2 regions of the Pseudarthrobacter sp. LT1 genome follow, and region 2 is predicted to be linked to the other one. Evidence: predicted binding sites of a transcription regulator. Region 2 holds the regulator's gene; the other holds the start of a gene.
The links. The regulator LexA, encoded in region 2, represses DNA repair genes until DNA is damaged. The targets are predictions, from matches to a motif close to TCGAACANNTGTTCGA.
Positions count from the first base shown of each region.

Region 1: VIK36_RS12045 (DUF6504 family protein) is a predicted target of LexA. The motif match lies at 2,004-2,019, and genes of this name have one in related genera.

Region 1 is NZ_CP141830.1:2,571,620-2,575,024, forward strand. Features, by position in the region: gene VIK36_RS12040 (DNA polymerase III subunit alpha) at 1-1,607, opposite strand, end outside; gene VIK36_RS12045 (DUF6504 family protein) at 1,618-1,968, opposite strand; gene VIK36_RS12050 (hypothetical protein) at 2,100-2,489, shown strand; gene VIK36_RS12055 (chorismate mutase) at 2,496-2,819, opposite strand; gene VIK36_RS12060 (VOC family protein) at 2,836-3,258, shown strand; gene VIK36_RS12065 (SOS response-associated peptidase) at 3,284-3,405, opposite strand, start outside.
Region 2 is NZ_CP141830.1:1,671,579-1,674,983, forward strand. Features, by position in the region: gene VIK36_RS07860 (ATP-dependent DNA helicase) at 1-759, shown strand, start outside; gene lexA (transcriptional repressor LexA) at 808-1,542, opposite strand; gene VIK36_RS07870 (LysM peptidoglycan-binding domain-containing protein) at 1,897-2,247, shown strand; gene VIK36_RS07875 (histidinol-phosphate transaminase) at 2,403-3,405, shown strand, end outside.

The DNA.
Region 1 (3,405 bases), 900 kb from region 2:
GTCAGGTCCACCAGCAGGTCCAGTTGCTGGTTTCCATGGGCGTCGCGTTGTTCCACCCGGCCGGCAAACTCACGCAGTTCCGGTTTTTCCTGCAGTGCTTCCCGGAATTTTCGTGCAGAGAACCGCCACAGCTGCTTGGCGATCTCCCCCACCTCGTCGTCGTCCATGCCCAGCGCCAGACCGGCGTCGCGCACGGCACCGCGGGCGCGGTATCCGTTCTGCATGCTCATCAGGGTTACCCGTTCAGAGCCGAAGCGTTCGAAGATCCGGTGGTAGACGTTGTGGCGTTCAGCGCTTTCGACGTCGATGTCGATGTCCGGAAGGGTGGCGCGGTCGTTGGAGAGGAAACGTTCAAATATCAGGTCGTGCTGGAGGGGATTCACATGGCTGACGTCGATCAGGTAATTGACCAGGCTGGATGCTCCCGACCCTCTTGCTGCCGCCCTGACCCCCATGTCCTGGATCATCCGGGACACCTCGGCAACAGTCAGGAAGTATGAGGAGAAGCCCAGGTTGTGGATGATCCCCAGCTCATGGTCCAGGCGGGCCAGGATCTCCTTCTCCGCGTTGCCAGTGGCTCCCGGGAACCGCCGGCCGATTCCTGCATGGCAGCGCTGGATGAGCTCAGCGTGCGGATCCTGGCTGATGCCAATAACGGATGCTTCGGGCACCACGGGCTGTTTCCATCCCATGTCTGAGGTGGGGTCGATCCGGCAGAGATCGGCGAGCGCCTCCGTTTGGGTCATCAGCTGCTTGAGGTCGGCGGCACCATAACCGGCTGCTGAAATGATCTCCTTGCCTATCCCCAGCATCTGCGCCGGGGTTTTCAGCCACCCCTGGCCAGTGGGTTGCAGGAGGGGTTCCCCTGCCAGTTCGGGCAGGGACTTCAATGTCCGGGCAGAATCCAGGACGTCAGCGGTTGGTGCTCCGTCCGCAGCGCAGTACCTCACCGCATTGGCGAGTACTGCCGGCACCTGGTGTTCCTCGGCGAGCCTGAGCATGCGCACAGCGTGCGCCGTGCTCAACGGGGTACCAGGTGCGCTGAGTTGGGAGACTATTTCAGCCACCACGGTTCCGGCGGGCATTGCGTCAAGCCACTGCTTGAAAAGGGTCCGGGGCCGCAGGTAGCGCCGTCCGCCCATGGCACGGCCCACATCCGAATCAGGGCCGAGCAATACGGTGAGCACCGGCTTAAGGGTTTGGGGGTCAAGGGTGCGGGAAGCCAGTTCGGCACGGGTGACAGCAGCGGGCACCGCTCCCCCGGCTTTCCCCGAGGTCCTTGCGTGGGCGTCGGAGACCAGCCGGCACAGCGCACGGTATCCGGCACCGTTGTTTTGGCCGCGGGCCAGCACCACCACCCTGCCTGCCACCTGCGTTCGGTGATCACCGTCGTCGTCAAACACTGCAAGGTCCACCCCCACAATGGGGTCGATGCCCGCGGCCATGCAGGCCTTGAGGTGCTTGATGGTTCCGTAGAGGCCGTCCCGGTCTGTACAGGCAAGGGCTGTGGCGCCGTCGGCTGCGGCAGCCATGGCCAGTTCCTCCGGCCAGGAAACACCGTAATGGGCGCTGAACGCCGTGGAAACGTGAAGGTGGGTGAAGCTCATGCTGGACTGGTCAGGCTGTTCTGTGGCGGAGGGCGTCATGGATCCGCAGCAGCCGCCAGCGGTTGCTGCGGATATGGCGGGTCAGGTCAAGAGTGAGGGGTTCTGCGCCGGCCGCATCTTCCGGCGCTGAGGGACTGGAGGCCACCCGGGCAGGCAGCACCTGCACGCGCCAGATTTCGTGATCCACCACGCCCGGTCCGCTTCCCAGCGGGGCCCTGCTGTCTTCCGCCCACCATTGCCGGCGTTCGTACCACCGGAGGGGTTCGGCGCAGACGGTGTAGGAAGCACCGGCCCAGGTCAACGTTTCCGGTTGTCCGGCTTCGGTGCACACCACGTCAACAGACTCGCTGAACATGCCCATGTGCACCTCCCCGACGATTTTCCCCAAACAGGTATTCGAATATGTATTCGAATAAAACCAGTCTACGCCGGGATGGCATCAAAACATAGGCGGGGGTGGACGGGGCGTGCGGCAGGGAGCAGGATGTTGGCATGAGTACCGATGACGCACTCCTGAAGCAGGCCAGCATCAAGACCGAGGACTCCACCCTGGTCGCCACATTCGATATCGACGGCACCATTCCGGTATCCGGTGCCTACGTGGTGGGGTTGATGGGGGCCTCGCCGGATTATTCGGCACAGCGCCGGCTGTGCATTGAGTTCATGAACGGGGAGGCCATCGCCTGCTACGCGTTCAACCGGGACCAGGGGATCGAGGAGGATTACGACCTGTCCGGAGTCACCCACTCACAGAGCAGCATCACCGGCAGCTTTCCCCTGACGGCGTTGAACGGGCTCGGGCAGGGGCATGTCCTGTCCGCCTTCAGCGAGGCGGACGGACGGGAGTTCCAGCACGGGGTGCCGGTGGAGGAAGCGCCCTAAGATTCCTCAGCTGTTTTCTTTATGGATCCGCAGTTCAAGTTCAATGAACGCGGAGATCATGGCCCGGTAGGTTGACTCCACGATGTCCGGGTCAATGTCTTTTTTCTCGGCAGCAGCCCGCACGTGTTCAATGATCCGCTCCACCCGGCCCGGGGCGCGAACCTCGGCGTCATCACCCTTCAGCGTGCCGGCGATCCTGATCAGCCGTTCGCGGCGGGCGATGAGGGTGACAATCTGCTCATCCACCTCGTCAACAGCAACCCGGACGGCAGCGAGCTGTTCCCTGTCGGCCCGGGCATCCCTATCGTTTCCTTGAATTGTCGCCATCATCTGACAGTATCGAAGCATGGAGCCCAGAGTCGACTTTATCTCCCTCGGTGTCCGCAGCGTCGAGGCCTCGCGCGCCTTCTACGTTGACGGCCTTAGCTGGCCCGTTCACCGCGAGGTTGCCGGGGAAGTCCTGTTCATCCAGGTGAACCATGGGCTGGTGCTCTCCCTCTGGGACAGCACCCAGATGCAGGCCGAAGCCGGCACCAGTCCTCCCGCCGGCGTCCCCGGCATCACGCTCAGCCACAACCTGGCAAGCCCGCAGGAAGTGGACAGCGTCATGGAACAGGCTGCGGCTGCCGGTGCTGCCATCGTTGCCGAGCCCGTCACCAAGGCATGGGGAGGCTACGCAGGATATTTTGCCGACCCTGACGGGTTCCGCTGGGAAGTGGCGTACAACCCCACCTGGGCAGTGGACGACGCCGGCACGGTCACCGTCTGACGGGTACCGGCCCAGGCGGAGGCTGCTAGAACAGGGCTTCCACCGGGCGGATCAGTTCCGGGCCGTTGTTGCGGACATTGCCCACTTCCTTGCCCACGGATTCCACGTGCCAGTCGGCTGCCGCGTCCTTGACCCCCGACCGCACCA
Region 2 (3,405 bases):
ACCGTCGTGCTGACCTCTGCCACCCTGGCCATCGGCTCCGCCTTTGAACCGGCGGCCGGGGGACTGGGCCTGGTAGGCGACGGGGCCCCCAGCTGGACGGGCGTGGATGTTGGCTCGCCCTTCGACTATCCCAAGCAGGGCATCCTCTACGTCGCCGGCCACCTGCCCAAGCCCGGCCGCGGCGTGTCACAGGAAGCGCTGTCAGAACTCGAAGCACTCATCAAGGCATCAGGCGGGGGCGCCCTGTGCCTGTTCTCCTCGCGGCGGGCCGCAGAAGAGGCCGCCGACGCCCTCCGGCCAAAGCTCAATATGACTGTTCTCTGCCAGGGCGAGTCGACCATGACCGCCTTGGTCAAGCAATTCGCCGACGAACCGGACACCTGCCTCTTCGGCACTATGTCCCTGTGGCAGGGCGTCGACGTTCCCGGAGGATCCTGCCGGCTGGTGGTAATAGACCGCATACCCTTCCCACGGCCGGACGATCCCCTGGTGACGGCGCGTTCGCGTGCCGTGGCGCAGGCAGGGGGAAACGGCTTCATGTCCGTTTCCGCCACCCACGCAGCCATCCGGCTCGCCCAGGGTGCCGGGCGCCTGATCAGGTCTACCGGGGACAAAGGCGTGGTGGCCGTCCTGGACTCACGGCTGGCCACCGAACGCTATGCAGGATTCCTGCGCGGTGCGCTGCCCCCGTTCTGGGCCACCACCGACCGCGCCAAGGCGCTGGCCGCGCTCAACCGGCTTGGTGCCGACGCTTCCTGACGGACTGCCGGACAACGCCTGCGCGGATGCCGCGCAGGCGTGCGCAGGCTAGAGGGAACGCAGGACCGAGACGACCTTGCCCATGATGGTGGCGTGGTCGCCCAGGATAGGTTCGTACTGCGTGTTCTGGGGGAGCAGCCACGTGTGGCCGTCGCGCTGGCGGAACGTCTTCACGGTCGCCTCGTCGTCCAGCAGGGCAGCAACAATGTCCCCATTGGCCGCGTCAGCCTGGCGCCTCACCACCACCCAGTCACCATCGCAAATGGCGGCGTCCACCATGGAGTCGCCAGCCACTTTGAGCATGAAAAGTTCGCCCTGGCCCACCAGCTGGCGGGGCAGCGGCATGACATCCTCCACGAGCTGTTCGGCGAGGATGGGCCCGCCGGCGGCAATCCGGCCCACCAAAGGAACCATGGCCGTATCCAGTGCGGTAGGCAGTTCGGTGACCGTGGCGCCCCCGCCCGCAGCCTGCGGCGCAGGAGACGCACCGGCGCCTTTGCCCCCGCCGTCCAGCGTGAGCGGCATCAGCACTTCCATGGCGCGCGGCCGCTTGGGGTCGCGGCGCAGGTAACCCAGCTTCTCCAACTGGGAAAGCTGGTGGGTCACGCTGGACAGGCTCGCAAGGCCGACGGTATCGCCGATCTCGCGCATGGAGGGCGGATACCCGTTCTCATTGACCGAGCGCTGGATGGTCTCGAGGATCTTTTTCTGCCGAGGGGTCAGGCCCTTGGCTGTCCTCTTGGATTGCGGGGCGGTCCTGCCCCCGGCGGCTGCTGCTGCCATATTCGCCAATGCCTTTCGCTTGCCGCCGGATCTTCCGTGTGCCGCTGTTCCACAGTGCCGCCGGAAGGACTCCCACTGTCATTGTCAGACCCTGCTGTTCAACTTCAGTGGTGGTTGTTCTGTGGTTTCAAAACTAGGCCAGCCACATTGCTTTTTCAAACATTTGTTCTAGCGAGTCTCGACATTGTTCGTTGATAGGTGCTAAAACTTAACAAGCAAAGTTCGAACATGTGTTCTAACCAGCAGGTGCGCCATTCGAATACGCGGCCGGGAGAAGTCCCGGCGCGATATGAACGGCAAGGCAGCAGCGGGCGGACACCCGGGCAGCACGGCAAGTCCAGGAGGGCTTAGTTCATGTCAGCTTTATCTCTTCACCAGGTTTCACCTTCGTCCGCGCCCCTGCGGCTGACCCGCCGGGGGAGGATTGTCCTGATCGGAGTTCCGCTCGTGCTCCTGGCTGTACTCCTGCTGTCGCTTTCGGGCCTCTTCCACTCCCCGGCCAAGGCGTCGGACTCGGCCGCCGACCTTGCGGTGACGCCCACCGTCACGGTGACCGTGCAGTCCGGCCAGTCGCTGTGGGCCATTGCGGGCGCCGTCGCTCCGGACCGGGACGCCCGGGACGTCGTGGCGGACATCGTCCAGCTCAACAACCTTGCCGCGGGCACCGTTCTTCCGGGCCAGCAGCTCTTCGTCCCCACCCACTGATTGTCCGCAGCCGCCGGATCTGCCGCCTCCGCCGGCTGCCAGGGCCCGCTGCCTGCGCTGGCGCCTCACGTGAAGCGGGCGGCCGCGGGACATGCCGAGGGCGAACAGGAACCGTCACATTTTCCGGTCGTTGCCGCGGCAACTAAACTGTTCAGGTGAACGACCAGCTAGAACGTCTGAACCGGCTTCCCCTCCGCAGCAACCTCCGCGGCCTGACCCCATACGGGGCGCCCCAACTGGACGTCCCCATCCTGCTGAACGTCAATGAAAACACCCATGGTGTTCCCGCGGACGTGCGCGCCGCCATCAGTGCCGCTGTGACGGAGGCCGCTGCGGGCCTGAACCGTTATCCGGACCGTGAGTTCACCGCGCTCCGGAAGGCCCTGGCCGAATACCTCGGGCATGGGCTCGATGAAACCAACCTGTGGGCCGCCAATGGTTCCAATGAAGTCCTCCAGCAGATCCTCCAGGCCTTTGGCGGTCCGGGCCGCACCGCACTCGGTTTCCCGCCCACGTACTCCATGTACCCCCTGCTGGCCAGCGGAACAGACACGCAGTACATCACCGGGGAACGCGCGGAGGGCTATGACCTCAGCGCGGAGTCGGCCGCCCGCCAGGTCAAGGAACTGCAGCCGAACATCGTGTTCCTCTGCTCGCCCAACAACCCCACCGGGACAGGACTTGGGCTGGACGTCGTGGAGGCCGTCTATGACGCCGGTGCAGACAGCCAGGCCATCGTCATCGTCGATGAGGCGTACCACGAGTTCGCGCATGACGGAACTCCCAGTGCCCTGACGCTCCTGCCCGGCCGTGAGCGGCTCATCGTGTCCCGCACCATGAGCAAGGCGTTCGCCCTGGCGGGTGCCCGGCTCGGCTACATGGCCGCTGCACCCGAGGTCACCGATGCCCTGCGGCTGGTCCGCCTGCCGTACCACCTGTCCGCCATCACCCAGGCCACCGCCCTGGCAGCGCTCGAACACCGGGAAGCGCTCATGGCCGACGTCGAAGACATCAAGAAGCAGCGGGACCGCATCGTGGCCGAACTGACCAGGATGGGCCTCAAGCCCGCCGCGTCGGACTCCAACTACGTGTTCTTTGGCGGCCTGGAAAATCCGCACCAGGTCTGGCAGGAACTGCTGGACGCGGGCGTGCTCATCA